Regions from separate parts of the Streptomyces sp. NBC_00019 genome, predicted to be linked through region 2. Evidence: riboswitches for the same ligand, from Rfam matches in the RefSeq annotation. Region 2 holds a riboswitch; each other region holds the start of a gene.

What was found. Region 2 has a riboswitch for cyclic di-AMP ahead of OHU89_RS29320 (transglycosylase SLT domain-containing protein). Riboswitches for the same ligand answer to the same signal wherever they lie in the genome.
Region 1: it holds a riboswitch for cyclic di-AMP, as region 2 does, so the genes downstream of both, OHU89_RS30445 (NlpC/P60 family protein) here and OHU89_RS29320 (transglycosylase SLT domain-containing protein) in region 2, are expected to answer to the same signal.
Region 3: it holds a riboswitch for cyclic di-AMP, as region 2 does, so the genes downstream of both, OHU89_RS23915 (M23 family metallopeptidase) here and OHU89_RS29320 (transglycosylase SLT domain-containing protein) in region 2, are expected to answer to the same signal.

What each region holds. Positions count from the first base shown of each region.
Region 1 is NZ_CP108302.1:6,414,233-6,423,908, forward strand. It holds gene OHU89_RS30415 (response regulator transcription factor) at 1-349, shown strand, start outside; gene OHU89_RS30420 (DUF4232 domain-containing protein) at 539-1,213, shown strand; gene OHU89_RS30425 (NlpC/P60 family protein) at 1,224-2,273, opposite strand; gene OHU89_RS30430 (hypothetical protein) at 2,698-3,051, shown strand; gene OHU89_RS30435 (tellurite resistance/C4-dicarboxylate transporter family protein) at 3,029-4,030, opposite strand; gene OHU89_RS30440 (hypothetical protein) at 4,500-4,871, shown strand; gene OHU89_RS30445 (NlpC/P60 family protein) at 4,892-6,046, opposite strand; cyclic di-AMP (ydaO/yuaA leader) riboswitch at 6,055-6,222, opposite strand; gene pcrA (DNA helicase PcrA) at 6,676-9,177, shown strand; gene OHU89_RS30455 (M23 family metallopeptidase) at 9,240-9,676, opposite strand, start outside.
Region 2 is NZ_CP108302.1:6,195,854-6,205,529, reverse strand. It holds gene OHU89_RS29355 (ABC transporter ATP-binding protein) at 1-833, opposite strand, end outside; gene OHU89_RS29350 (LolA family protein) at 867-2,105, opposite strand; gene OHU89_RS29345 (CHRD domain-containing protein) at 2,355-3,356, opposite strand; gene OHU89_RS29340 (polyprenyl synthetase family protein) at 3,491-4,501, opposite strand; partial or broken gene OHU89_RS29335 (hypothetical protein) at 4,535-5,128, shown strand; partial or broken gene OHU89_RS29330 (RNA-guided endonuclease InsQ/TnpB family protein) at 5,215-6,171, opposite strand; partial or broken gene OHU89_RS29325 (CocE/NonD family hydrolase C-terminal non-catalytic domain-containing protein) at 6,168-6,703, shown strand; cyclic di-AMP (ydaO/yuaA leader) riboswitch at 6,967-7,127, shown strand; gene OHU89_RS29320 (transglycosylase SLT domain-containing protein) at 7,129-7,611, shown strand; gene OHU89_RS29315 (HAD family hydrolase) at 7,618-8,454, opposite strand; gene OHU89_RS29310 (carbohydrate ABC transporter permease) at 8,658-9,509, opposite strand; partial or broken gene OHU89_RS29305 (sugar ABC transporter permease) at 9,506-9,676, opposite strand, start outside.
Region 3 is NZ_CP108302.1:5,099,634-5,109,309, reverse strand. It holds gene OHU89_RS23935 (dihydrofolate reductase family protein) at 1-757, shown strand, start outside; gene OHU89_RS23930 (alginate lyase family protein) at 870-2,093, shown strand; tRNA gene OHU89_RS23925 (tRNA-Met) at 2,169-2,242, shown strand; gene OHU89_RS23920 (PP2C family protein-serine/threonine phosphatase) at 2,350-3,435, shown strand; cyclic di-AMP (ydaO/yuaA leader) riboswitch at 3,680-3,837, shown strand; gene OHU89_RS23915 (M23 family metallopeptidase) at 3,849-4,901, shown strand; gene OHU89_RS23910 (aldo/keto reductase) at 5,059-6,006, shown strand; gene OHU89_RS23905 (PrsW family intramembrane metalloprotease) at 6,340-7,650, opposite strand; gene trmB (tRNA (guanosine(46)-N7)-methyltransferase TrmB) at 7,763-8,575, opposite strand; gene lhgO (L-2-hydroxyglutarate oxidase) at 8,789-9,676, opposite strand, start outside.

The DNA.
Region 1 (9,676 bases), 220 kb from region 2:
CGCGCGGGGATACGTCACCAAGACGATCACCGGTACTGATCTGGTCGACTCCGTCTTCCGGGTCCAGGACGGCGACGCGGTGTTCTCGCCGAGGCTCGCCGGGTTCGTACTGGACGCCTTCGCGTCCACGGACGCGCCGCCGGTGGACGAGGACCTCGACCGTCTGACGCAGCGGGAGCGGGAGGTGCTGCGGCTGATCGCGCGGGGGTACGCGTACAAGGAGATCGCCAAGCAGCTCTTCATCTCGGTGAAGACGGTCGAGTCCCATGTGTCGGCGGTGCTGCGGAAGCTGCAGCTGTCGAACCGGCATGAGCTGACTCGCTGGGCCACGGCTCGACGGCTGGTGTGAGGCCGGGGGCGTCGCAGGCTTTCGGCCGGCGGTCCGTGGGCGATGCCGTGACAGCGGGACGGAACGGTGCCGTCCATGTCCATGATCCGTAACGACACCGCGGGAGAGGTGGCCCACAGCTCCGGCCTGTGCAGAATCGAGTCGTCAGCAAGACCATTCGAGTCTTGCGACGACACACGGGGGATCACCATGGGCGCTGCCCGCAGGAGTTGGAAGACGTACACCCTGGGGGCAGTGGCCGTCGCCGCGCTCCTGGCGTCCACGGCGTGCGAGCCGGGTGGCGGCACCGACGACAAGGCGGACACCTCCCCGTCCGCGAGCCCGACCGCGACCGACTCCGCCACGCCCGGCGGCTCGGCCGCCCCCAGCAGCTCCGCGGGGGCAGGGGACAGCGGTGACAACGGCGACAACGGTGAGGACGCCACCAGAGCCTGCGCCGACCCCGACCTCTCGATCGCCACGTCGGTCTACCCGCACGACGAGGTCAGGCACCTCCTCATCACGGCCACCAACGTCGGCGACTCGGCCTGCACCCTCTACCACTACCCGCGGGTGTACCTCGGCGACGAGACCGAGAACCCGCTCGGTCCGATGGAGTCGAAGCCGCAGGCGGTCGCCACGATCGAGCCGAACGAGAAGGCGTACGCGGGCCTGTTCCTCTTCCGGGCGGGCGAGAAGACCACCACCGTGGAGTCGCTGGGCCTCGGTTACATGGAGCGCGAGCCCAACAGCGGCGAGGAAGGGGCACCGCTCGACATCAGGCTGCCCGACGGCACCGACTTCCTCACCCCCGGCCCCAACCCCGGCGTCACGTACTGGAACACCGACCTCGACGCGGTCGAGAAGTTCACGTTCGCCAGGTGACGGCAGCCGCTCACACCACCCGCGTGGCCCCCGCGAAGGGCATCTCGTCGATCGGCGCGACGCGCACCGGCGCCGAGGGGTTCGGGGCGTGGATCATCTGGCCGTTGCCGATGTAGATGCCGACGTGGCTGATGGCCGAGTAGAAGAACACCAGGTCACCCGGGAGGAGTTCGGAGCGGGCGACGCGGCGGCCGGTGTCGATCTGGGCGTACGTCGTGCGCGGGAGGGAGATCCCGGCGGAGCGGTAGGCGGCCTGCATCAGCCCCGAGCAGTCGAAGGCGTCGGGGCCGGTGGCGCCCCAGACATAGGGGCTGCCAAGCTTCGAGGAGGCGTACGAAACGGCGGCCGCGGCGCGGGAGTTGGGGGCCGGTACGGAGCCCGCGGCGGTCAGGCCGTCGCGGGCACCGGAGCCGGAGGAGCGCGAGGCGCGCTGCACCTCGTCCGTGCGTTCCTCGGTCGGCAGCTGCGCCAGCAGCCGGCGCGCCGCGTCCAGCTTTCCGGTGATCGTCTTCTTGTGCCGCTTCAGCTCCGCCTGCCGCGACTTGAGCGAGGCCAGCTCGATATGGGCGGCACCGCGCAACTGCTCGATCTCCCGCAGCTGTCTGCGCACGCTCGTGACGGAGGCCGCCTGCCGGGTGCCCGCGCGCTCGACGAACTCGGCGCCCTGGAGATAGCGGTCGGGGTCGTCGGAGAGCGCCAGTTGCAGCGCGGGGTCGAGGCCGCCGTCGCGGTACTGTGCCGCCGCCATCGAACCCAGCGCGTCCCGCGCCGAGTTGAGCTTGTCCGCCTTGCGCGCCGCCGCGTCCCGCAGCGCTCTCAGCCGCTCCTCGGCTCCCTCCGCCTTCTCCTTCGCGCCGTTGTACTTATCGGTGGCGACCTCCGCCTCCTGGTACAGCTTGTCCACCTTCGCCTTGACCTGCGCAGGTGTCAGATTCGGCTCGGCATACCCGGTCCCGTCGAAGGCGGTCGCGGTCGCCGCGCCCGCCAGGGCGATTGTTGCCGCCGTACGGACCGTATTGCCGCCGGCCGAGCGCTGCCTGGGCTTGCGGTGCGCTGCCACGTGGACTGCACGTCCTTTCGTACGACCGCCCGGAGCGGTTCACGCGTCCGGCGGCGGCCCGCACAGGGGGAGCGGGCCGCCGCCGGACCTTCTCGGCGGTGGTGTCCGACTGCCGCCCCTGGCCCGGGCGGCGGTGGGGAGCCGGTCACCTGGAGGAGGACGCTAAACCTCGCGGTGTCGTGGGGGTAACGGGTTGCGCGGAACTGGTCTCAGGAGACCGCCGGGTGACCGCATGCGACCGTGATTCCGTTCTCGCGCCGTCGACTTCACGCAGGGTGATGACCGAAGTGCGGATTCCGGAACGCGGGGAGGTGACGGGGTGCTATGGGCCGCATATATGCAAGGTCACGTATGTGCGGGATAGTGGCGGAAGAGGCAGGGCGGTGTAGGGGGACTCAAGTGCCCCTGATTAGGCTCCGGCCTCATGGACGTACTCATCCACCTCTTCGTGGGCCTGCACATCATCGGCATCGCCTCGTTGCTCGGCGGATTCCTCACCCAGATGAAGGCCATGGGTCAGGGCACCGCCCGCTTCGTCCCGGCGATGCTGCACGGCGCGCTCACCATGCTGGTCACCGGGGTGATCCTGGTCGGCCTCAACCAGGCGGACGACCAGTCCGTCAACAACGTCAAGATCGGCATCAAGCTGGCCGTGCTGGTGGTGATCCTCGGCCTCGTCTATGTGAAGCGGGACGACGAGAAGGTGGAGAAGGGGCTGTTCGGACTGGTGGGCGCGCTGACCGTCGCGAACATCTTCATCGCGGTGCTGTGGACCTGAGGGACGTGAGGCCGGCGCGCGCCGACGCGACGGCACCCGCGGCGACGGCGAGCCATGCCGCCACCGCGATCCACAGCAGCACCTGACCGGGTGTCCTGAGCCAGGACACGTCGAGGGCGGCGGCGACGGACAGCGTCGCCGCCGATGTCATGCCCATCGGGAACACGGTCGCCCAACGGCGCACGTCGTAGCGCGGCCGCGGCTTCAGCGCCTCCGCGACGAGCAGTACGACGTACCAGGCCAGGTCGAGCACCAGCAGCGCGACCGTCACGGCCCGCAGGACGCCGCTGTCGTCGTCGTTCCACAGGTACAGCGGCGCGCTGTCGGCCGCGACGAGCTTCGACCCGGCGAGCGCCGAGATGGCGAGCGCCCCGCCGGCCACCCAGTGGTCCCCGGCGCCCGCGGTCACCTGCCGCGGGTCGAAGCGGGCCAGGGCGATGCCGTAGAGCACGAGGCCGAGCCAGAACAGCACGAGCGCCGCGTGGGCGAGCCACGCCGTCGACTCGGCCGAGGCGAGCGTGGCACCGAGCACCGCGAGACCCTGCGTGGCGACGCAGGCCAGGAACACCGCCCCCGGCATCCGCCGCGTCCAGTGCGTCACGACCAGCGCGATCAGCACCGGCCACAACAGCGCGGCGATCGCGAGCAGCGCCTCGGCGAGCTGCTGCAAGCCGAGCGCCGAGACACGGGTACCGAGCACGGCCGTAGCCGCTACGGCGGTGAGCGCGCCCGGCGTCTCGGCCTCCGCCACCCACCTCGCCCGGTCCCACAGCAGCCGTACGGCGAAGTCGGCGGCCAACGCGACCCACGCGACGCCTGCCAGGACGAGGGCGATCCGCGACAGGGTCTCGTGCCCCGTCAGATGCAGACCGACGGACACGATGCCGGTCGCCATCACGGCAGCCCCGGCGGCGGGCGGCCGCTGGGCCCACCAGGCGGGGAGGGGGGAGTGAGGGGAGCGGGAGGAGGCGCCGGACATGGGGCGATGCTAAGGAGCGCGGCCCAGCTCGAGGGCAGGGCGCGCGAGCGGGCGCGGGCAAATACGCGCGGGCGCAGGCACGGGAGGGGGCGCGGCTCGGCGGCCGGTGCACTGAGTGATGGCAGATGTGTCCCACGCCCGCCGGATCACGTCGGACCCCGCCCACCTGGGCGTCATCTGAGTAGTTCCGCTCATGACAATCGACCGTCCGGGGCGCCAGACTCTCGCCATGTCCCTCAGACGATCATTCGCCCTCGTCGGCGCCGCCCTCGTGGCGGTCAGTCTCACCGCATGCGGGAGTCAAAAAGGTGGGGCGGCCAATGGAGCCGGCGCCGCGCGGTCGGCCACTCCGACCTACTCCTATCCGCCCCCGCCGAAGTGCGCGCAGTCCACAGCGACGCCCACCGCCCTGCCTTCCTCCCCCTCACCCTCCGCCTCGAACACGGCCGGAGGACAGCAGGACGGACCTGTGGACGCTCCCCCCAACTACGCCGACAACCACGCGTACCGCATGCGGGCGCCCTTGAGTGCGGAGCAGCAGGCCAGTGGGCAGGCGTCGGCCGAGCTGATCCTCGCGGAGCTGGCGAAGGTCCGGAAGGAGGGCGGGTCGGGGGAGTTCGGTGTCTTCGGTGACGAACGGGTCGAGGCGGCGCTGGAGCGTGTCGGGTGCGGTGAGAAGCACGGGGTCTTCGTCGGGAACGGGTACTACGCCGTCTACACGGGCGTCGTGTGTGTCTCCGGACGGGTGACGAAGGACGAGCTGACCGGCGAGGTGCACGGCGTCTACGCCGAGCCCCAGCCCGGCGAAGGGCCCTGTGTCGAGAACCGGGGAGGTCACTGACGCCAGGGCCCTGCCGCGCGTCAGGCCGGCCGCACCACGCTGTGGATAGCCGACTCACCGTCGTAGTAGATGGACTCCTCGCGCACGTACGCCCCCGGCTTCGGCGCGTGGATCATCTTGCCGTTGCCGATATAGATGCCGACGTGGGTGACATCGTCGTAGAAGAAGACGAGGTCGCCGGGCTGGGCGTTGGCGAGGGTGACCGTGGTGCCGGCGTTCACCTGGTCGTAGGTGGTGCGAGGGAGGGAGATGCCGGCGGCGTTCCAGGCGGCCTGGGTGAGGCCGGAGCAGTCGTAGGAGTCGGGGCCGGTGGCGCCCCAGACGTACGGCTTGCCGACCTGTGAGCGGGCGAAGGCGAGGGCCTTCTCGGCCTTCGTGGCGTACGAGGAGTCCGAGGCCTCCGAGGACGACGACGAGCTGCTCGCCGACTCCTCGGCCGCGGCTGCTTCCTCCGCCGCCTTCTGCTCGGCCGCCTGCTGCTCCGCCAGCTCGGCGGCCTTGCGGGCGGCCTCCTCCTGCTTCTTCTTCTCGATCGCCGCGAGGCGCGCCTTCTCCTCGGCGGTCAGCTGAGACAGCAGCTCGCGCGCGGCGGACAGCTTCCGCTGGACGGTCGCCTTGGCGGTCTTCAGGTCGCTCTGCGAATCGGAGAGCGTCTCGAGGCTGTCGGTGGCCTCCTGGCGCTTCTTCATCGTCGCGGACTGCTCGGAGACGTAGTCGTCGACCGCGTCCTTCTGGCGGGACGTCATACGGCCCATCAGCTGCGTCTGGTCGAAGTAGTCCTGCGGGGAGTCCGCGAGCAGGAAGGTCGCGGTGTCGGGCGCGGAGGCGCCGGTGCGGTACTGGGCCGCGGCGAAGGTGCCGAGCTCCTCGCGGGCCTCGTTGAGCTTCTGGGTGCGCTGGGCGACGTCGTCGAGGAGGGTGTCGACCTCCTTGCGCTGCTTGGAGGTCTTCTCCTTGGCCGAGTTGTACTTCTCGGTCGCCGACTCCGCCTGGCGGTAGAGGTCGTCGACCTTCTTCTCGACTTCCTCGATGCTCGGCTTGTCATCGGTCGAGGGCGCGGCGGTGGCCGTCTGGGAGAGCAGGGCCACGGAGGTGAGGGCGGCCGTGGCGAGAGCGGGTGTGCGTATGCCGGCTACGCGCGTACCCGGGGGAGGCGACTTACGGTGCGACGCCAAGGTCGGCGACTCCTTCCATGCTCCGCCTACCGAGTTAGCTGTCGGGTTCGGGCGGGTGGTTCGGAAGGGTTGCCCTACGGCCGTTCCCGGTACGGGAGTCGGCCGATTCACCCCAAGTTCGGTGGGTCCCCGGTTCCGGGTGCGCGGCGGCGCTCCGGATTCGGCGGAGGCCGCGCGGCCCGGCGACGTTCGCCGGTGGGGGTCGTACGGCCTTCCGGCACGGTAGCCAACGGGTGTGGCCCCTGTGAAGGTTGATGTCCGATAGGCCCGATACATTTTCGTGACCTTAGGTCAGGACGGTGCTCGCGGTGGTGAGTACGGAGTGATCTGCAATGACTTATACGCATTTTGTGCGAAGTGGTGACGTCCGCCCGCTTCCGGCCGCGACGGCAGGAAGTGCCTCGGCAAGCTCGGGCGTGGTCGTCGACCCGTGTGACGGCAAGTTGTACGTCTCCACCTGGCCGGTCGCGGATCGTGACAGAACGGTGGCGGAGGGTGAGGAGGTCCCTGGTGGCCAGGTCCGGAAGATCCTCGGATTCTGAGGCGGCCTCCGCGGCCGCCGCCGAAAAGAGCCCATGTTCTCAGGGCGGCGGCGGGGTGTCAGTGGGGAGCCCTAGACTCGGAGAGCGATGAGCAGCCTCTTTGACGACAGTTTCCTGGCGGACCTCCAAGCCCCTAAGGGCCGCGAGGAAGAGCCCCCGCCGCCGCCCGAGGACGAGCACGTACCGGAACCCGTTCCGGACGACCTGTTCGGCGGCCGGTTCGACGTGCCGCCGGACCGGGACGCGTACTACCGCGACGGCGCCCCGCGCCCGGTCCTGGACGCGGCCGCGCTCATCGACGGGCTCAACGAGAACCAGCGCGCGGCCGTCGTCCACTCCGACACCCCGCTGCTCATCGTGGCCGGCGCCGGATCCGGCAAGACGCGGGTGCTCACCCACCGCATCGCCTACCTGCTGGCCGAGCGCAACGTCCACCCGGGCCAGATCCTCGCGATCACCTTCACCAACAAGGCCGCGGGCGAGATGAAGGAGCGCGTCGAGCAGCTCGTCGGCCCGCGGGCGAACGCGATGTGGGTGATGACGTTCCACAGCGCGTGCGTGCGGATCCTGCGGAGGGAATCCAAGAAGCTCGGCTTCACGTCGTCGTTCTCGATCTACGACGCGGCCGACTCCAAGCGTCTGATGGCCCTGGTCTGCCGTGACCTCGACCTCGACCCCAAGCGCTTCCCGCCCAAGTCCTTCAGTGCCAAGATCAGCAACCTCAAGAACGAGCTGATCGACGAGGAGGACTTCGCCGCCCAGGCCACCGACGGCTTCGAGAAGACCCTCGCCCAGGCCTACGCGATGTACCAGTCGCGGTTGCGGGAAGCCAACGCGCTCGACTTCGACGACCTGATCATGACCACGGTCAATCTGCTGCGCGCCTTCCCGGACGTCGCCGAGCACTACCACCGCCGCTTCCGGCATGTCCTCGTCGACGAGTACCAGGACACCAACCATGCCCAGTACGCGCTGGTCCGCGAGCTGGTGGGGACGAACGAGCACCCCGTCGACGTACCCCCGGCCGAGTTCGACCTCCCGCCCGCCGAACTGTGTGTCGTGGGTGACGCCGACCAGTCGATCTACGCCTTCCGCGGCGCGACGATCCGCAACATCCTCCAGTTCGAGGAGGACTACCCGAACGCGACGACGATCCTGCTGGAGCAGAACTACCGCTCCACACAGACGATCCTGTCCGCCGCCAACGCGGTCATCGAGCGCAACGAGTCCCGCCGCCCCAAGAACCTGTGGACCAACGCGGGCGCGGGCGCGCGCATCACCGGCTATGTCGCCGACACCGAGCACGACGAGGCGCAGTTCGTCGCCGAGGAGATAGACCGACTGACGGACTCGGGCGACGCGAAGGCCGGCGACGTCGCCGTCTTCTACCGGACCAACGCCCAGTCCCGGGTCTTCGAAGAGATCTTCATCCGCGTCGGCCTGCCCTACAAGGTCGTCGGCGGCGTCCGCTTCTACGAGCGCAAGGAGGTCCGGGACGTCCTGGCCTACCTGCGTGTCCTCGCCAACCCCGAGGACTCGGTGCCGCTGCGCCGCATCCTCAACGTCCCCAAGCGCGGCATCGGTGAGCGCGCCGAGGCGATGATCGACGCCCTGTCCCAGCGCGAGAAGATCAGCTTCCCGCAGGCGCTGAAGCGGGTCGACGAGGCGTACGGCATGGCCGCGCGGTCGACGAACGCCGTGAAGCGGTTCAACGCGCTGATGGAGGAGCTCCGTACGATCGTCGAGTCCGGCGCGGGCCCGGCGACCGTCCTGGAGGCGGTGCTCGAACGCACCGGCTATCTCGCCGAGTTGCAGGCCTCCACCGACCCGCAGGACGAGACCCGGATCGAGAACCTCCAGGAACTCGCCGCCGTGGCCCTGGAGTTCGAGCAGGAGTCCGGGGAAGCCGCGGAAGGTGAGGCGGCGGCTCCGGTCGGTCTCGCCGCGTTCCTTGAGCGGGTCGCGCTGGTCGCCGACTCCGACCAGATCCCCGACGAGGACGAGGACGGCTCCGGCGTCATCACCCTGATGACCCTGCACACCGCCAAGGGACTCGAGTTCCCGGTCGTCTTCCTGACCGGCATGGAGGACGGCGTCTTCCCGCACATGCGCTCCCTCGGCCAGACCAAGGAGCTGGAGGAGGAGCGGCGCCTGGCGTACGTCGGCATCACGCGCGCGCGGGAACGGCTGTATCTGACGCGGTCGGCGCTGCGCAGCGCGTGGGGGCAGCCTTCGTACAACCCGCCCTCGCGCTTCCTGTCGGAGATCCCGGAGCAGCACGTGGACTGGAAGCGGACGGGTGCCACCGCGCCGGTCTCCTCCGGCCCCGCGTCGGGGGTGGCCGCCTCCCTGTCCTCGTCCCGCTCCCGTTCCTCGGCGAGGGGCGCGTCCGGCTTCGCCACGAACCGCGCCTCCGACAAGCCGGTCGTCTCGCTGGCCGTCGGGGATCGGGTCACGCACGACCAGTTCGGGCTCGGCACGGTGACATCGGTGAAGGGCACGGGCGCGAACACCGAGGCCACGGTCGACTTCGGTGACACCAAGCCGAAGCGGCTGCTGCTGCGCTACGCGCCGGTGGAGAAGCTGTAAGGCTGTTCCATGAGTGAGCCCCCGCTGCTGTGAAGTGCGGGGGCTCTCAGGGAAGTTGTCGCTTACGTCGGGTCCAGCCCGTGGCTGCGCAGCCACGGAAGCGGGTCGATCGCCGAGCCGCCGGCCGGGCGCACCTCGAAGTGCAGGTGCGGTCCTGTGGAGTTGCCGGAGTTGCCGGAGTACGCGATCGGGTCGCCGGCCTTGACCGTCGTACCGGAGGCGACGCGGTAGCTGGAGAGGTGGCAGTACCACGTCTCCGTGCCGTCCTTCGCGGTCACGATCATCATGTTGCCGTAGGCGCTGTTCCACTGCGTCCGCACGATGCCGTCGGTCGCGGCCATCACCGTCGTGCCGTACGAGACCGGGAAGTCGATGCCGGTGTGCACGGACATCCAGTTGACGCCGGCCTGGCCGTAGTAGGCGCTGAGGCCGTGCTGAGCCACCGGGAGCGCGAACTTGGGACGCAGCCGCTCCTTGCGGGCCGCCTCTTCCGCCGCCT
Region 2 (9,676 bases):
TCGGCCACCACCACATCCGCGACGCCCTGTTCCTTCAGCACCCGCGCCGCGTCCCCCGTGTCCGGAGTCGTCACCACCAGCCTTCCCCGCGCCCCCGCCGCCAGGTCGGCCACCGGGCCCTGTGTGATCAGGCGGCCCTGGGCCATCACGGCCGCGTGGGTGCAGACCTGCTCGATCTCGTCCAGCAGATGCGAGGACAGAAAGACGGTCGTGCCGTCGGAGGCCAACTCCCGGACCAGGGAGCGGATCTCACGCATCCCCTGCGGGTCGAGGCCGTTGGTCGGCTCGTCGAGGACGAGGAGCTTGCGGGGTTGGAGGAGGGCCGCCGCGAGGCCCAGGCGCTGTTTCATGCCCAGCGAGTACGCCTTGGCCTTCTTGCCGGCCGCGGCCGCCAGACCCACCCGGTCCAGTGCCGTCGCGACGCGTGCGCGCCGGGTGCGGGGGTCGGCGGTCGGGTCGGCGGCGTCGTAGCGGATGAGGTTGTCGCGGCCGGAGAGGAAGCCGTAGAGGGCCGGGCCCTCGATGAGCGCGCCCACGTGCGGCAGTACGGCGCGCGAGGAGCGCGGCATGGGGCGGTCCAGCACCCGTGCCGAGCCGGAGGTCGGTTCGATGAGGCCCATCAGCATGCGGATGGTGGTGGTCTTGCCCGAGCCGTTCGGGCCGAGGAAGCCGAAGACGCTGCCTGCCGGGACGGTCAGGTCGAGACCGTCGACGGCGAGCTGCCCGCCGCGGTAGCGCTTGGTGAGCGCGCGGGTGTGGATGACGGTGTCACCCACGTCCGCGCTGTCGCCGTCGCCCTCCGGTTGCGGCTCCGTGGCGGGCGGCTGGTCCATCGGCTCCCTCGATCCGTCGTGCGCGTGTGGTGGTTACTTGGCCTCGTTGGCCGCCTTCACCAGCGCGTCCTTGGTCACCGCACCGACGTAGACCTTGCCGTCGTCGGTGATCAGGGCGTTGATCAGCCGGGTCTTGAACACCGTGCCCTCGCCGAACTTGCCGCTCGCCTTGTCGCCGAGCGAGTCGAGGAAGCCGCCGAAGGCGCCGCCGGCCTCGGAGCCGGACGGGATGCCCTGGCCGCCGGTGTCGAAGGTGGCGATGGAGGTCCAGCCCTCGCCGATGACGTTGAGCCCGTCGGGGCCGCCCTTGGCGAAGCCCTCGTCGTCGGCGGAGCCGCCGAAGTGGCCGGAGCCGCCGGAGTGGCGCTCGGGTGCCTCGGCGGCGTCCTCCTCGGTGACCTTCGCGCCCTTGGGAGGCGTGAAGTCGAAGGTGGACGCGGCCGGCTTGGCGTAGCTGATCTGGGTGAAGCCGGCGTCGACGACCGCCGCGCCGCCGCTCGCCGGGGTCAGCGTGAACTTCAGCGGCAGCCCGGTCTTCGCGTCCACGGCCACGGTGACCTGGCCGACGGTGGACCCGGAGTCCTTGGGCTTGATGACGAGCCGGTAGGCGTCGCGGCCCGCGACGTGCGCGGTGCCCTCGACGGTCACGGAGGTCGTGTCGTCGACCGCCTTGAGGGCGTCCTCGGTGAGGTCCTTGGGCGTGGCCGGGACCTCTTCCCGCTTGCTCTTGCCGTCGCTGTCGTCGGCGGTGGCGTGGAAGACCTCGTTGGACCCGCTGTCGTAGCCCCACACGTCCTTGCCGTTGTGGATGAGGCTGTACTCGGCGGCGTTCTCCAGGAGCGAGAGCTTCTGCTTGTCCTCGCCGTCGGCCGCGACCCGCAGGGTGTGGGTGCCGGTGGCGAGTGCGGTGAGCTTGGACGTCGGATCGGCGGACGAACCGTCGCCCGAGCCCGATCCCGAACCGCCGCCGCCGCCGGTCAGGCTGTTCTCCAGCCCGCCGAAGTCCGGCAGCCCCAGATCCGTGGTGATCTTCACGGTGCCGGACAGCTGCTCCACGTCCGACGCGGCGATCTTCTCGATGAGTTGCTGTGCGCTGATCTTCGGCAGGTCGGGGTCGCCGGAATCGGCGAGCGCCGGGACCAGCCCGATGGTCGCCGCGGCCACTCCCACGACCGCGACCGGGACGACGTACCGCGCGGCCCTGCGCCGTCCGGCGCGCAGGTCGTCGGTCTCGTCCGCCGTCGTGCTGTCGTCGGATCCGTACGGTGCCATGTGTGCCCTACCTCCGTGATCGGCGGCGGCTTCCAACTGCTCCACTCGTCCACCCCGTAGCCGCCATTCTCACCCGAATCGGTGAGGAGTGGTGTTTTCCCGTGGTCCCCATCTGACCAAATCCGTCAGGGCGATACGTCAACCCTCGGGCTCAACTCCACGTACACCTGCGGTATGACACACGGAGGCGGCGCCTCCCCCGACCCGTAGGGGTCGCGAGGAAAGACGCCGCTCGTGTACGTCGGTGGATCAGCCGCGCAGGAACACGTAGTCCGCCTGGTACGGCACCCCGACGATCGCACCGGGTGTGCAGGAGCCGGTCGGGGCGACGCCGCCGACGGTGTTCAGGCGCAGGATCTCGGTGGTGTCGGCGAGCAGGCCGTGGTGCTTGCCCGACTGGGTGGCCTTCAGATCGAGCTCGGGGATGTTCCCGGCGCCGTTCGGCGTGCGGGAGATGACCGAGCCGGTGACCGCGCTGCCGTCCCGCGCGATCCATTGCGGGGTACCGGAGTTGGGCTCGACGAAGGAGTGCGCGATGTGGCCGGCGAGCACGGCGCTGACGTCCCGCTGGGCGAAGGCGTACCCGCCGCCCTCGGCCGGCTTGCACTCGTAGATCTGCTGGCCCTTGACGACGGACGCCTGGAAGTTGTGCAGCGCGTCCCGGAAGCCGAAGCCCGCGACGGTGACCTGGTGGAGCTGGCCGCGGACGGCTCCGCCGGGGAACTCGGCGGTGTGCAGGTTGGCATAGAAGGAACCGGGGTCGGTCTTCAGGGCGTCGAGCAGCGCGCCGTCCTTCACCTTCACGGTGCCGGTGACGCTGTGTCCCTTGGCCTTGTCGAGCAGCTTGGTGAAGTCGACCCTGACGCCGCCGTTGGTGCCCTTGGCGCCCTGGTGGATGTGGAGCAGGGTGGGCTTTCCGGTGCCGCGCCAGGTCACGGCTACGGACACCTTGTCGCCCTTGACCTTGATGAACTCCAGTGCGGCGCCGTCCTTGTCGTTCACGGCGGGGCCGCCCTGGACGGGCACCTCGTTGGCACCCCGGAGGCTCGCGGCGAGGATCGTGCCGCCGCTGTCGCCGAGGGCGCCGCTTCGACTGACGATGCTCTCGGCGCCCGAGTGGCCCGCGTGGTCGGCGCGGTCACCTCCGGCGGCGAAGGCGGGAATCACCGAGGCGGCGACACCACCGGCGGCGGCCACTGCGACGGCGGTGACGACGAGGCTCTTACGGCGCTTGGAGAACGTCGCGTTCATGCCCATGATTCTTTTGTCTCCCCGTATTGCAGCTGACGCCCCCTGCGTCAGCTTCTGGGCATGAATACGAAGTCGATCTTAGATTGGACTCAGTCCAGATTGGTGACGTACGTCACATTGCGACCCGGGGTCTGTCAGCCCGCCCGGTGCACCACCGCGTCGCACATCTCCATGAGCGCGGCCTTCACATCGCCCTCCGGCAGCGGAGCGAGCGCGGCCCGGGCCTCCTCCGCGAACCGCACGGTGTCCCGCCGCGCCTGCTCCAGCGCGGGATGCGCCCGCAGCGCGACCAACGCCTCGGCGTGCCGCGCGTCGTCGGTCAGGTCGGAGTCCAGCAGCTCGCACAGCGCGATGTCGTCCGCGAGGCCCAGCCGCGCCGCCCGCTCCCGCAGTCGCAGCACCGGCATGGTCGGGATGCCCTCGCGCAGATCCGTCCCCGGCGTCTTCCCGGACTCGCGGGAGTCCGAGGCGATGTCCAGGACGTCGTCCGCGAGCTGGAAGGCGACGCCCAGCCGCTCGCCGTACTGCGTCAGCACGTCGACCACCGTCTCGTCGGCGCCCGACATCATCGCGCCGAACCGGCAGGACACCGCGACCAGCGAGCCGGTCTTGCCGCCGAGCACGTCCAGGTAGTGCTCGACCGGATCGCGGCCGTCCTGCGGCCCCGCGGTCTCCAGGATCTGGCCCGTGACCAACCGCTCGAACGCCTCGGCCTGCACCCGGACCGCCTCCGGACCGAGGTCGGCCAGGATGTGGGAGGCGCGGGCGAAGAGGAAGTCGCCGGTGAGGACCGCGACCGAGTTTCCCCACCGGGTGTTCGCGCTGTCGACCCCGCGCCGCACGGACGCCTCGTCCATCACGTCGTCGTGGTACAGCGTCGCCAGGTGGGTCAGCTCCACCACCACGGCCGACGGCACGACTCCGGGGGCGTAGGGGTCGCCGAACTGGGCAGTGAGCATCACGAGCAGCGGACGGAAGCGCTTCCCGCCCGCCCGTACGAGGTGCTGCGCGGCCTCCGTGATGAAGGGGACCTCGCTCTTGGTGGCTTCGAGCAAACCCTCCTCGACGGCCGCCAATCCGGCCTGGACATCGGCTTCCAGAGCCTGGTCCCGCACGCTCAGCCCGAACGGCCCGACGACGGTCACGAGGGGTCTCCTGTCTGCTGGTGTCTACTGGCGATTACACGGTTTGTCGATAGGTCGCTGCCATCACTCAAGTCAGCGTATCCGGTCACGTTTCGATCACCACTGCCGCCCACCCGTGCAGCACGGGCGGTATCGGATCACGACCGGTATGTTTTTGATCACCTGAAAAGAACGGATATCTTCCGACTTGCACGGAAGTAGTAGAGCGTGTCTCGAACAACCGTTGACGTAGATCCCGGCAGCCACCCCCCGCCCGAGGACGACACCGCCTTCTTCGGCCAGCCCGAAGGCCTGCTCACCCTCTCCGGTCTGGAGGTCTGGGAGCGCTTCTCGTTCCTGGGCATGCAGGCCATCCTCGTCCTCTACTTCGCCGACACCGTGGCCAACGAGGGCATGGGCATGTCGGCCGGAACCGCCGCGTCCGTCTCCGCGGCCTACGGCACCCTCGTGTACCTCGTCTCGGTCGCCGGCGGCTGGCTCGCCGACCGGATGCTCGGCTCGTACCGCGCGGTCCTGTGGGGCGGCATCCTGATCGCCTGCGGCCACTACTCCATGGCCGTACCGACCTCGACCATGACCTGGGTGGGCCTGGGACTCATCAGCGCGGGCACCGGCCTGCTCAAGCCCAAACATGTGTGACTGTGTGTGTGACAACGACGTGCACTACGTGACTCCGCCCACGCGGTAACCGTGCGGGCTTCCTGCGTCGCTGACTAAGCAGCGTCACAGAGGGCCAGACCGGCCCTGTGCAGGACGTTCGAAGCACCCACCACGTCGGCGTTCTCGGTGAAGCCGCAGGAGAGGCATTCGAACTTCGCTTGGGTGACGCGGTTCCCCCTCGCGACGTGCCCGCATCCTCCAGCGGAGAGTGGGCAAGTGCGGGAGGTGTTGCGAGCATCCACCGGGATCACCAGGCGACCGGCGCTTTCAGCCTTGTTCGCCAGGATTCCGAGGAACTGTCCCCAACCCGCGTCGAGGATACTGCGGTTGAGCCCGGCCTTGGCGGCAGCGCCGTTCGGGAGGAACGCGCCGTCGTTGTCGGGGTCAGGCTTGGGTGCAGGCGCCCTGGTCATGCCCGCTGTGTTCAGTCGCTCGTGTGCGATCGTGTCGTGGTCACGGATCAGCGCGCGGGCGGCCATGTGGTGGAAGTCGAGTCGCTGGCGCCGGATCTTGGCATGCAGCTTGGCGACCTTCCGAGCAGCGGCGCGGTGCTTTTTCGTGCGCTGCCGGGTCCGCCTTGGAAACGTCGCCAGGTGCCGCTGGGCTTCGGCCAACTCCTCGGCCGCAGCATCGAGGAACTTCGGGTTCGGCTCATGCCCGCCATCCGAGGTGGTGAAGAAGTGCACGGTGCCCATATCGATGCCGACGACCGCACCGGTCGGTGGCAGCAGTTCGGCGGGGACGTCTGCGCACGCCAGGATGACGTACCAGCGCTTGCCCTCGCGCTTGATGCTGATCGTCTTCACGCGTCCCTGCACGGGCCTGTGCTGGTGCACCCGGATGTGGCCGACGCCTTGGAGGCGTACGCGGGTCCGGGCATCGTGTGGGGTGGAGTCCCAGCGGCAGCCGTCCCCATCCTTCGGGAAGACCACTGTGTCGAAGTGTCCGCCGCCCTTAAACCTGGGGTACCCGGGCGTGAGACCCGCCTTTACCCGGCGAAAGAACGCTGAACGGCATCGGGCACGCCTTCCCGCCCGGGCACCGCATCCGGCTCGCCGTCTCCTCCGCGTACTGGCCGTGGATCTGGCCGCAGGCCGACTCCGCGGCGGGGTTCGCGCTGGAACCGGCGACGAGCCCGAGCAGTCCGAGCCGCTCGGCGTCAACTTCCCCGCCACGCTGGACGAACCGCGCCCCGAGCGACTGGTCGTACGCGATGTCGCCAAGGGTGAGTGGCGTCTGGAGGTCGACCCCCGGTACGGCGGCACGCGCGTGTACCCGGATGGTCTGGAGTTCACCGAGGATGCGCTGGAGACGTACACGATCGACGAAACGGACCCGCTGTCGGCGCGCACCCGCTCGGACTGGTCGATCCGGCTGCACCGGCCGGAGCTCGCGTGGGACACGACGGTCCGTACGCGCTCGGAGATCAGCTGTGACGGGGTGGGATTCTTTCTGGCCGCCAACGAGGTGGTCTGCGCGGAGGGCGGAGAGGTGGTTTTCCACCGGACGCGGGAGAAGAGGATTCCGAGAACAGCCGGTTGAGGTTAATTGCCCGATTTGCGGCCGCATTTCATCTCAGTGACTTGAGTCACTTCCACCTGTGGGCGAGCTGTGTGATCCCGTCCGCCGATCCACCTTGCCCGAACGCCAGTTGGCGATTGGCACCCGCAAAGGATCAAGCACCCCATACGCCTCAGACCGAGGTCAATGGGCCCGTTGTGTGAATCCGGTACTTGTTCCGGACATGTGCTCTCGCATACGTTCCCGGCCGGGCGGAACGCCGAATCCTGCCGCCGCCCGGAGACCGCTCACCTACGAGAACTCACGGCAGGAGCGGGGGAACCAGGTAAGTCGCCGGACATAACGGACCGGCTTGGGGTGAAGTCGTGTCGCCGTACGGCGGCCCGGCCGGGCATCTCCCGCCCGAACCCGACAGCTCACCTCGCAGGCGCCGGAGAGGAACTGTCATGCCTGCTGCCGCTCAGCACCGTCGCACCAGAACGTCCCGCCTCGCCCGCAAGCTCGCCGTCGCCGGTACCGGCATCGCCGTGCTCGCACTCCCGGTCATCGGCGCGACCAGCGCCTCCGCGGCCACCCCGACCGTGACCACGGCGACCTCGCTGGGCTACGCCAACACCCTCGACGGCTGGATCCAGGCGTCGCTCCAGGTCATGGCCCAGAACGGCATCCCCGGGTCGTACGACAGCATCTACCGCAACATCCTCCGCGAGTCGTCCGGCAACCCCTACGCCATCAACAACTGGGACTCCAACGCGGCCGCCGGCACCCCCTCCAAGGGCCTGCTCCAGGTCATCGACCCCACCTTCCAGGCGTACCACGTGTCCGGCACCTCGTGGGACCCCTACGACCCGGTCGCCAACATCACCGCGGCCTGCAACTACGCGGCGCAGCGGTACGGGTCGATCGACAACGTGTGGGGCGCGTACTAGGCCGAGTCACCGCCGGGCCCCGTTCCCGAGCAGGTTCCCCTGGAACAGCCTCTCCAGGACGACCGCGATGCCGTCGTCCTCGTTCGAGAGGGTGATCTCGTCGGCCATCGCCTTGAGTTCGGGGTGGGCGTTGGCCATGGCTACGCCGTGGGCCGCCCAGTCGAACATGGGGATGTCGTTGGGCATGTCGCCGAAGGCGATGGTCTGTTCGGGGCCGAGGCCGAGGTGGTCGGCGGCGAGGGCGAGGCCCGTCGCCTTGGTGATGCCGCATGGCTGGAGTTCGACGGTGCCGGGGCCCGACATCGTCACCGTCGCGAGGGAACCGACGACTCCGCGGGCCGTCGCCGCCAACTCGTCGTCGGACAGGGCGGGGTGGCGGAGGAGAACCTTGCTGATGGGCTCGCACCACAGGTCGTCGCGGCGGTCGACCCGTACGGCCGGGAGGGTGGGGTGCGGCATCAGATACCCCGGTTCGATGAGCGTGAGACCGTCGACGCCGTCCTGGTCGACGGCGGCGTAGACCTGACCGAGCTCGGCCTCGATCTTGCCGAGCGCGGTCTCGGCCAACTCCCGGTCCAGGGTCACCGACCACAGCAGACGGTCCGCGCCGGCGTCGTACACCTGCGCGCCCTGCCCGCACACCGCGAGCCCCGTGCTGCCCAGGTCGTCGAGGAGCGGCCGCACTCTCGGGGCCGGCCGGCCGGTCACCACCAGATGCCGGGCCCCTGCCTCCGCCACCCGCGCGAGCGCGGCGAGCGAACGGTCGGAGAGCGTGTCGTCGCCCCGGAGCAGGGTTCCGTCCAGGTCAGTGGCGACGAGTGAATATGCGGTGGGTGCGGCCATGATCAGAGAATACGGATGGAAACCCCCATCGACTCGACGCGAACCGGACGGCTGCACCCTTCACATCCGTTGACGTCGGCTCCGGTTCGACGCTCAAGTGGAATCTCGTACCACCAGTTCCGTCCGAGCATCCCGTACTCAGCCTGCGGGCATGGCGGTTGACGACGTACCCGGTGGTTCGCGGCACCCGTTCGGGTGGGCCGTCAGGATTTGATCGAGCCGCTCAGCAGGTCCAGCGACCAGAAGCGCTGGATCACCAGGAAGAGCGCGATCAGCGGGAGGACCGCCAGCAGACAGCCGGTGATGACCAGGGTGTAGAGGGCGGGCTGTGAGGCACCTTGGGCGAGGAGCGTGTAGAGGCCGAGGGTGATCGGGAACTTCTCGTCGTCGGCCAACATGACGTACGGCAGCAGGAAGTTGTTCCAGATGCCGACGAACTGGAAGAGGAACACCGTGATCAGGCCCGGGATCATCATCGGCACCGCGACCCGGGAGAAGATCCGCCACTCGCTCGCCCCGTCCATGCGGGCCGCCTCCATCAGCTCGGCGGGCACCGACGCGGCCGCGTAGATACGGACCAGATAGACGCCGTACGGGGAGAGGATCGACGGCAGCAGCATCGACCAGTACGAGTCGGCGAGGCCCAGTTCGGAGAGCAGCAGGTACTGGGGTACGGCGAGGACGATGCCCGGGACCAGGACGCCGGCCAGGATCATCTTGAAGATCGCCTCCCGGCCGCGGAAGGCGAACCGGCCGAGCGCGTACCCGCCGGCGGCGGAGACCGCGGCGGAGAGCAGGGCGCCGAGGCCCGCGTAGAAGGCGGAGTTGAGCATCCAGCGCCAGTAGATGCCGTCGCGGTACGTGGTGAGCTCGCTGATGTTGTCGAGGAAGCCAGTGCCGGGGGCGAAGGTGAAGGTGGAGAAGAGCTCGGCCCGGTTCTTGGTCGCCGCGATGACCACCCAGGCGATGGGGACCAGGCAGTACAGGGCGCCGAGGAGCAGGACGAGGGTGGGGAGCCAGGCGGTGCGCCGGATGCGCGCCACGGGAGTTGTCATCGCTGGTCCTCCCTGGTGTAGCGGTCGGCGACGCGCAACAGCGCGAAGGAGACGACGAACGTGGCCAGGGCCAGCACGACGGCGGTGGCGGAGGCGCCGTAGATGTCGGACTGGCGGAAGGCACTGTCGTAGATGGCCATCAACGGGCTCCAGTCGGTGGGCAGTCC
Region 3 (9,676 bases), 1.1 Mb from region 2:
GGGTCTGGCCGCCGACGTGGTCTCCCTGGGCGCCGACCTGGACTGGCCCGGCCTCCTGACGGACCTGTCGGCCCGGGGCGTGCGGCGCCTCATGGTCGAGGGCGGCGGCAAGATCCACACCCAGCTCCTCCAGCAGGGCCTGGCGGACGAGCTCCAACTGGTCCTGGCCCCCCTCTTCGTCGGCGACGCGGCCGCCCCCCGCCTCTTCGGCCCCGGCGCCTACCAGGGCGGACGCCTGCGCCTGGTCGAGTCCCGGCAGATCGAGGACGTCGTCCTCATGCGCTACGAGCCCACCGCACCCGGCGTCCCCGCCGCCGACCGCCACTGGCTCCGCCTCGCCTGCGAACTGGCCGCCCTGTGTCCGCCGTCCCGGACCGCGTTCAGCGTGGGCGCGGTGGTGGTCGCCGCCGACGGCACGGAACTCGCCCGCGGGCACTCCAGGGAGGGGGACGACTCCGTGGTCCACGCGGAGGAGGCGGCGCTGGCGAAGATCGACGCGGGGGATCCGAGGCTGGCCTCGGCGACGGTCTACAGCAGCCTGGAACCGTGCGCCCGGCGGGCCTCGCGCCCCGCGCCCTGTGCCCGGCTGATCCTGGAGGCGGGGGTGCGGCGGGTCGTGACGGCCTGGCGGGAGCCCGACACGTTCGTGGAAGGGGCCGACGGGAGTGGGCTCCTGGCGGCGGCCGGGGTGTCCGTCGTGGTGCTGCCGGAGTTCGAGGAGCAGGCCAAGAGACCGAATCTTCATCTGCCGGGGTGAGCATCACCGAGCCGCCGGGCGATCGAGGACGAGGCCCGCTCGGACGCCGGGTGACGGACCGATCAGCCCAACATTTCCTGCGCGCCGCTCCCCGGAGGGTGACGCTGCCACCATGAGGTCAGCCCGATTCCGTGCCGCCGTCGCGCTTCTGCTCGCCCCTCTTCTCGCCACCGCCTGTGCGACCACCGACGCCGGTACCCGCACCATGGCCCGTGCGCTGCCCCCCGACGCGGCGTTCACGCACCCCGGCGTGCTGGTGAGCGACGCCCAGCTGGATGCCGTACGGGAGAAGGTCACCGCGGGGAAGCAGCCGTGGCTGAAGGCGTACCTCGACATGAGGGACAGCAAGTACGGGGCGTACAAGTACCGGGCCGAGCCGTACGCGAGCGTGGACTGTCCCGGTGGGGAGCACGCCGACCGGCCCGCGCACGGGTGTGTCGAGGAGCGTGAGGACGCGATCGCCGCCTATACGCAGGCGCTCCTCTTCCGCGTCACCGGCAAGCAGCAGCATGCCGTCAAGGCGCGGGAGATCATGGACGCCTGGTCGGCGAGGATGCGGAAGCACACCGAGGAGGACGCCGGGCTGCAGACCGGGTGGGCAGGGGCGACCTGGGCGCGGGCCGCCGAGATCGTGCGGCACAGCGCGGGCGCGGGGTGGCCTGAGGACCGGGTCGCGCGGTTCCAGGACATGCTGCGGACCGCGTATCAGCCCGCCGTCACCCGCAAGGTCCCCGACTACAACGGCAACTGGGACCTCGTCATGACCGACGCGGCCATCGGCATGGCCGTCTTCCTCGACGACCACAAGGCCTTCGACCACGCGCTGCAGCGCTTCCGGGAGCGCGTCCCGGCCTACTTCTACCTGGAGAAGGACGGGCGGGTGCCGCTCACCCCGGCCGGGTCGGGCGTGAACACGCCGACGAAACTGACGACGTACTGGTTCGGGCAGAAGACGTACAAGGACGGCGTCTCCCAGGAGACCTGCCGCAACTTCAAGCACGTCGGCTACTCCATCGCCGCCACCGCCCACATCGCCGAGACCGCCTGGCACCAGGGCGTCGACCTGTACGGCGAGGTCAAGGACAGGCTGAAGGCGGCGCTCACCTTCCACGCCCGGTACCAGGCCGGCGAGCCCGCGCCCGCGTGGCTGTGCGGCGGGAAGGTGGGCCGGACCATGGGCCCGGACCTGGAGGTCGCCCTCAACCACCTGGAGAACCGTCTCGACGTCTCCGTCCCGGCCGCCCACAAGCTCGCCGAGGAGACCCGGCCCGCCGGTACCGACAATCTCTTCGTGTCCTGGGAGACCCTGACCCACGCGGGCAACCCCGCCGGCTGAAAACGCAGGTCAGCAGCGCCGCGAACAAACCGTGGTGCTGAGCGTCCCGCGGATGACGTATGCTGGTTTCACCGACGCGGGGTGGAGCAGCTCGGTAGCTCGCTGGGCTCATAACCCAGAGGTCGCAGGTTCAAATCCTGTCCCCGCTACTCACGGCTCAGGGCCGGAGTCCAGTCACTGGACTCCGGCCCTGAGTGTTTCCCCCGGTCGGGCCACACGGCTCGCCGCCCGGTCCCGGTCCGGGAAACCTGGGCATGTGGATCAGGAGGCGGTGGCGGGGCGGCGTATCTCCGCCCTCTTGCGGGTGCTGCCCGTCCTGCTGATCGTCGGTGGCGTCCTCTACGACGTACTGACCCCCCGGGACTTCACCGCGATCCCCTTCTTCACCGCCGCCCCCCTGGTCGCCGCGCCCCTCTTTCCGCTGCTCGGCACCGTCGTCACCGGGGCGGTGGCCCTGATCGCCGCCTTCGCCGTCCATATGCGGTTCGGCTTCCGGCTGGACGCCGACACCCTCACCGAGGCGCTCACCGTGGCGGTGGTCGCGGTGCTGGCCGCCGTCCTCAACCGGGTCGTGCTCCGCGGGGACCAGCGGCTCGCCTCCCAGCGCCAGATCGCCGAGGCCGCCCAGCGGGCGGTGCTGCCCGACCCCGACGACCGGATCGGCGGGTTCGACATCGCGGTGCGGTACGAGGCGGCGCAGAAGGACGCCTTCATCGGCGGGGACCTGTACGCGGTGCAGGACAGTGCGTACGGCGTGCGGCTGGTGGTGGGGGACGTGCGCGGGAAGGGCATGGGGGCGGTGGCCGCGGTCGCCGTCGTCATCGGGGCGTTCCGGGAGGCCGCCGAGCAGGAGCCGACGCTGGAGGCGGTCGCGCGGCGGCTGGAGCGGGCGCTGGCGCGCGAGGGCACGCGGCGCGAGGGGCTCGACGTCATCGAGGGGTTCACCACCGTCGTACTCGCCGAACTGCCGCACGGCGACGGGGTCGTACGGGTCCTCAACCGCGGCCATCCGCCGCCGTTGCTGCTGTGCCCCGACGGCACCGTACGGGCGCTGCCCGCCGCCGAGCCCGCGTTGCCGCTGGGCATGGGCGAGCTGGGGAGCTGGCCCGACCGTGCGGAGGAGGCGGCCTTCCCGGGCGGGGCCACGCTGCTGCTGTACACCGACGGGCTGTCCGAGGCGCGGGACCGGTACGGGGAGTTCTACGATCCGGCGGCGCGGCTCGCGGGACGCGCCTTCCGTGTCCCCGGTGCGCTGCTGTCCGCGCTCGCCGTGGAGGTGCGTCGGCATACGGGGGGCGGCATGACGGACGACATGGCGCTGCTCGCCGTACGACGGCCGTGACCTCAGGGGGCTTTATCACGTGGGGTGATCGGGCGAGCGCCCTCCGCATAACAACTGACATACAGTCAATGCCTGCGAGTTTACCGGGGCGCGGTCAACTCGCCCGTTTTTCACCGCTCATGGACCCGTACGTCCAGCGGAAAAAAGGTTAATGATCAAGCGGAACAGCTTGGAATCCACGGTCCGGGTCTATTAACGTTCGATAACGCAGCGCGGTCGTCCCAGCCGTCACAAGAGACGGCTCCGTGCTCACGCGCTTAATCCCGCAAGGGAGCCGGGGAACCACCACCCTGGGGTGAATCGCGCGAATGCCGCCGTGAACCCACGGCCGGTATACGCGCGTAGGAGACCTTCCTGCTCCGAACCCGTCAGCTAACCCGGTAGGCGAGAAGGAAGGAAAGGAGCACGCCCACGTGGCGTCAAACCGGCCTGCCCCCGAGGCCCCGTACGTGCCGAGCCAGCGCAGCACCACCGATGTCTTCGGCTACGGCAGCTACCACCACGACGAGGGTCCGCGGGAGGAGTGGAATCCCAACGAGGACTCCATCCGCCCGGTCCGTGGCAAGCATCGGGTCGCCAAGCAGCGCAGCGGGGGATTCGCCCGCAGCTCCACCGTCCTGGGTGTAGGTGTCATAGCCGCCGTCGGCGGGGCCGGCATGGCCAGCGCCAACACCGGCAAGCCGCCGGTCTCCATCTCGATGCCCGACCTTCCGTTCGTGTCGGGCGAGGAGGAGGCGCCGCAGGGCTCGGCCACCGCGCTCAGCGACCTCGCCGCGGCCCCCACGGCCGCCACCACCACGGCTGTCGCGGAGAAGACCGAGACCACTGTCTCCGACGCCGGCGAGACGCTGCGCAACCGGATCATGGCGCAGGCCGAGAGCCAGCAGACGCAGGTCGACAACAAGACGCAGCTCGCCACCCAGACCGCCGCCGCCGACGAGGCCGCCAAGGCCGAGGCCGCCGCGCTGAAGAAGGCCGCGGACGACGCGGCCGAGGCGAAGAAGAAGGCGGAGGCGGACGCCGAGAAGGCCGCCGAGGCCAAGCGTCTCGCCGAGCTGGCGAAGCAGTACACGCTGCCGACCTCCTCGTACACGATCACCTCGACCTTCGGTCAGGCCGGCTCCCTGTGGTCCTCCGGGTACCACACGGGCCTCGACTTCGCCGCTCCCACGGGCACGCTCATCAAGGCGATCCACAGCGGCACCATCACTCAGGCCGGCTGGGACGGTTCGTACGGCTACAAGACCGTCCTGACCCTCGACGACGGCACCGAGCTGTGGTTCGCCCACCAGTCGTCGATCAGCGTCAGCGTGGGCCAGAAGGTCAACACCGGCGATGTGATCGGGCGCGTGGGCGCGACCGGCAACGTCACGGGCGCGCATCTGCACCTCGAGGTCCACTCGGGCGGTGCGTCCACCGGGATCGACCCGATGGCGTGGCTGCGGAGCAAGGGGCTCACCCCCTGAGGTTTTCTTGATCGACCGGCGGCCCTGACGCACACCCCCCGACGTCAGGGCCGCCGGTTTTTGTGTCACCGGTTCGGGAACGCCTGCCTCCGCTTGTTTGCGGGAACTTTGCGGCTGTTCCGGAAGAGGGGTCTCCGTATCGACGTTGACCTCGTACATGACTTCTCTTCGCAAGCTGGGCACGTCCGACCTCGAGGTCTTCCCGCTCTCCCTCGGCGGCAACGTCTTCGGCTGGACCGCCGACGAGACGCAGTCCTTCGCCGTACTCGACGCGTACGCGGCCGCGGGCGGCAACTTCGTCGACACGGCGGACTCGTACTCCGCTTGGATCGACGGCAACGTCGGCGGTGAGTCCGAGACCATCATCGGCAAGTGGGTCAAGGCGCGCGGCAATCGCGACGACGTCGTGATCGCCACGAAGGTCAGCCAGCACCCCGACTTTCCGGGCCTGACGGCCACGAACATCAAGGCGGCGGCGGACGCCTCCCTGCGCCGCCTCGGCACCGACCACATAGACCTCTACTACACCCATTTCGACAAGGTGGAAGTGCCGGTCGAGGAGATCATCGGCGCGCTCGACGAGCTGGTGAAGGCGGGCAAGGTGCGGCACATCGCCGCGTCCAACATCTCCGCCGAGCGCCTGGAGGCTTCCCTCGCCTTCTCCCAGCGCGAGGGACTGGCCCGGTACGTGGCGCTTCAGCCGCACTACAACCTGGTCTCGCGCGAGACGTACGAGGGCGAGCTCCAGGACCTGGCCGAACGGACCGGACTGGCCGCCGTCCCGTACTTCGCGCTGGCCTCCGGGTTCCTCACCGGCAAGTACCGCGACGGCGAGGTGGTGGAGGGCGCCCGCGCCGCCGCCGGCGCCGGCAAGCACCTGGAGACGGAGCGCGGCCGCAAGGTCCTCGCCGCCCTCGACGACATCGCCGAGGCCCACCGGGTGCCCGTGGCGACCGTGGCCCTGGCGTGGCTGGCGTCCCAGCCGACGGTGGCGGCACCCATCGCGTCCGCACGGACGGTGGAGCAGCTGCCGGCCCTGGTGAAGGTGGCGGAGGTGCGGCTGACGGAGGACGAGGTGACGCGGCTGACGGAGGCGTCGGCCTAGTCCTTCGGGTCCGGAGGGGCGGCTCGCGGGGCGTGTCGCGGTGCGTCGGCGGGGAGTGGCGCCGGTGTGGTCCGGCGGTGCGACTCGACGGTGTGGTCCGGCGGTGCGGCTCGACGGTGTGGTCCGGCGGTGCGGCTCGACGGTGTGGTCCGGCGGTGCGGCTCGACGGTGTGGTCCGGCGGTGCGGCTCGCCAGGGTGTGTCGCGGTGTGTGGCGTGGGGGTGGCGCCGGTGAGGGCCCGGTGGGGCGGCTCGCCGGGGTGTGTTGCGGTGCGTGGCCGGGGAGTGGCGCCGGTGTGGGCCGGCGGGGCGCCTCGGTGGTGTGCTTCGGGTCTCAGGTTCGGTACGGGTTGTAGCTGGGGTGCTGCACCGCCGGGTAGCCGTGGACGGGCCAGTGTGTCGGCGGGATCATGACCGGGATCGGTGGTGCCGTTATTCGGGCCGCGTGGTCCAGGGCCGGGCGCGCCGCCTCCCGTCGTACCCACAACTCGTGCAGCAGTTCCCGCTCCCGTACGACGAAGTCGGCGCCGGCCCGGCCGCGGCGCCCCCGGTGACGGAGGAACGCCAGGGACGTCGCGTACGCCTCGTACTGCGCCACCGCCCGCGCCGCCCGCTTCCCGGCGTGGGCGCGGGCGTACTGGCGGGCGATCCGGCGGGCCCGCATCGAGCCGAGGGCGAAGGGTTCGGCGGGGGTGAGCCAGCCGGCGACGGCGTAGGCGGGCAGTTCCTCGCGCACGGTGCGCAGTTCGCGCTGCCGGGTCCAGATGACGAGCCAGGTCAGCAGGCCGAACGCGGGAACCATGAAGGCCGCGTACACGGCGAAGAAGCCGTACTCGCCGAAGGTCGAGGAGCCGTTCCAGACGGCGTGCATGCCCATCGCGAGCAGCAGGCCGGAGAGCGGCAGCAGCACGCGCCGTACGTGATGGCGGTCCGCCGACAGCGCCGCGATGCCGAAGCCGATGCCGGTGAGGACCGTGAACAGCGGGTGCGCGAACGGCGACATGATGACGCGGACGAAGAACGTGGCCGCCGTGACGGAGGCGATGCCGCTGTCGCCGCTGAGCTGGTCGGTGCCGAAGGCGGTGCCGAGATACAGGATGTTCTCGGTGAAGGCGAAGCCGGTGGCGGTGACCCCGGCTATCACCACGCCGTCGACGATCCCGGTGAAGTCCCGTCTGCGGAAGAGGAAGACGAGCAGGACGGCCGCGGCCTTGGCGGTCTCCTCGACGACGGGCGCTATCACGGTCGCGCCGAGGGTGTCGGCGCTGGACGGATCCGCGGTCGCCGTCGCTATCCATCTGGTCGCGAAGCTGTTGGCGACGATCGCTATCAGCGCCGCCGCGCAGGCGCCCCAGGAGAACGCGAACAGCAGATTGCGCCAGGGGCCCGGCTCGACCCGGTCGAGCCAGCGGAAGGCGGCTATCAGCAGCGGCACGGGCAGGATCGCGAGCCCGAGCCCGACCAGGAAGCCCTCGGTGCCGGTCTGTTCGCGCACCAGGGCGAGGATGACGAGCCCGGAGAGCGCCAGCAGGGTGATGAGCGCGCCGTAGCGGACCCACTTGCGCTGCCACCAGTGCGCGTGCCGGAGCGCACCGCCGCCGGGGGGACCGGTGGGATGCGTCGGGTACGGGGGAAAGGTGGCCACGGCATTGACCCTAACGAGTCAGGGGCGCCGCCCGCAGGTGGGCGAGGTGGTCTCGGGCGGCGGTGGGGGGTTGGTCGTCGTGCGGATCCTGCTCCTGCCCTTACTGCTGTCCTTACCGCTGTACGCGGCGGAACAACAGGTCGTTCACGACATGTCCCTTGTCCAGTCCCTGGCTCTCGAAACGGGTCAGCGGCCGGTAGTCCGGACGCGGCGCAAAACCGCCGTCGGCCTGTGTGTTCTCGAAGTCCGGGTGTGCCGTGAGCACCTTGAGCATCTGTTCGGCGTACGGCTCCCAGTCGGTGGCACAGTGCACCACGGCCCCCGGCTTCAGCCGGGTCGCGGCGAGGCTGAGGAACTCCGGCTGGATCAGCCGCCGCTTGTGGTGCCGCTTCTTGGGCCAGGGATCGGGGAAGTAGACGCGCAGCCCGTCCAACGAGTCCGGGGCCAGCATCTCGCGCAGCAGGATGATGGCGTCGCCGTTGCCGACGCGGACGTTGGAGAGCCCGCTCTGGTCGGCGAGGTTGAGCAGGTTGCCCTGACCGGGGGTGTGCACGTCGACGGCGAGAATGTTGGTGCCGGGGTCGGAACCCGCCATCCGCACGGTGGCCTCGCCCATCCCGAACCCGATCTCGAGCACGACGGGGTTGTCGTTCCCGAAGAGCTCGGCCAGGTCGAAGACCTGCTGCCCGTCGATGTCCAGCCCCCACTTGGGCCACAGCCGCTGCAACGCGTCGGCCTGCCCGGCCGTCACCCGACTGCGCCGCGGCTGAAAACTCCGGATCCGCCGCTCGAAGTGCGACCCGGCGGGATCGGCTTTCGGCCCGTCGGGAAAGCGGGGCTCGCCCTTGGACCGGGTGTGCCGGACGGGCACACCGGGGGTGTGGGCGGACTGGGACGCGTCGGGAGCGTTGCGGGAGTCAGACACAGTGAGGTCGATTTTACGGGGCGGGGGGAGCACATCCCGAGGGACGCCGGTCCAGGCAATCTCAGCCCGTCCGGCGTTTGAGGACGAGGCCCTTTCGGAGCCGATCGGGGTCTGGGGCGGAGCCCCGGCGGGGTCGAAGGGGCGGAGCCCCTGGGGATGGGACGGGTAGGGGCGGCGGGGGCGAGAACCCCCACGCCGCAACCACCCGCACCGTCACACGGCCCCCAGCGCAGCCAACGCCCTCCTCGCCACCTCCCGCCCGATCGGCAGCGAGGCGGTCGCAGCCGGAGACGGCGCGTTCAGCACATGCACGGTCCGCGGCCCCTCCTTGATCAGGAAGTCGTCGACAAGCGTCCCGTCCCGCAGCACCGCCTGCGCCCGCACCCCCGCGGCCGACGGCACCAGATCACCGTCCTCGACCGCCGGCAGCAGCCTGCGCACCGCATCCGCGAACGCCGCCCTGGACACCGACCGCCGCAGCTCACCCGCCCCGTACCGCCAGTGCCGCCGCGCTATCCGCCACGACCCCGGCCAGGCCAGCGTCGCACCCAGCTCCCGAGGCCGTACGACCCCCCACCCGTACCCCTCCCGGGCCAGCGCCGGCACCGCGTTGGGCCCGATGTGGACGCCGCCGTCGATCCCGCGCGTGAGATGCACCCCGAGGAACGGGAACGCCGGATCGGGCACCGGATACACCAGCCCCTTCACCAGCTCGGGGCGCGCCAGCGTGAAGTACTCACCCCGGAACGGCACGATCCGCATCCCGGGATCGTCCCCGGTCAGCCGCGCCACCTCGTCGCAGTGCAGCCCGGCACAGTTCACCAGCGCCCGCGCCCGCACGATGTCCCCGTCGGCCGTCCGCACGGCCACCCCGAGTTCCGGCCGCCGGTCGATGCGGACGACCCGGGCGCCGTAGCGGATGTCCGCCCCCGAGGCCTCCGCCAGCTGCCGGGCGACCCCCACGAAGTCGCAGATCCCGGTCGTCCCGACGTGTATGGCCGCCAGGCCACGCACCTCCGGCTCGTACTCCGTGATCTGCGCGGGCCCCAGCTCGCGCACCGGAATCCCGTTCTCCCGCCCTCGCTGGACCAGTGCGTGCAG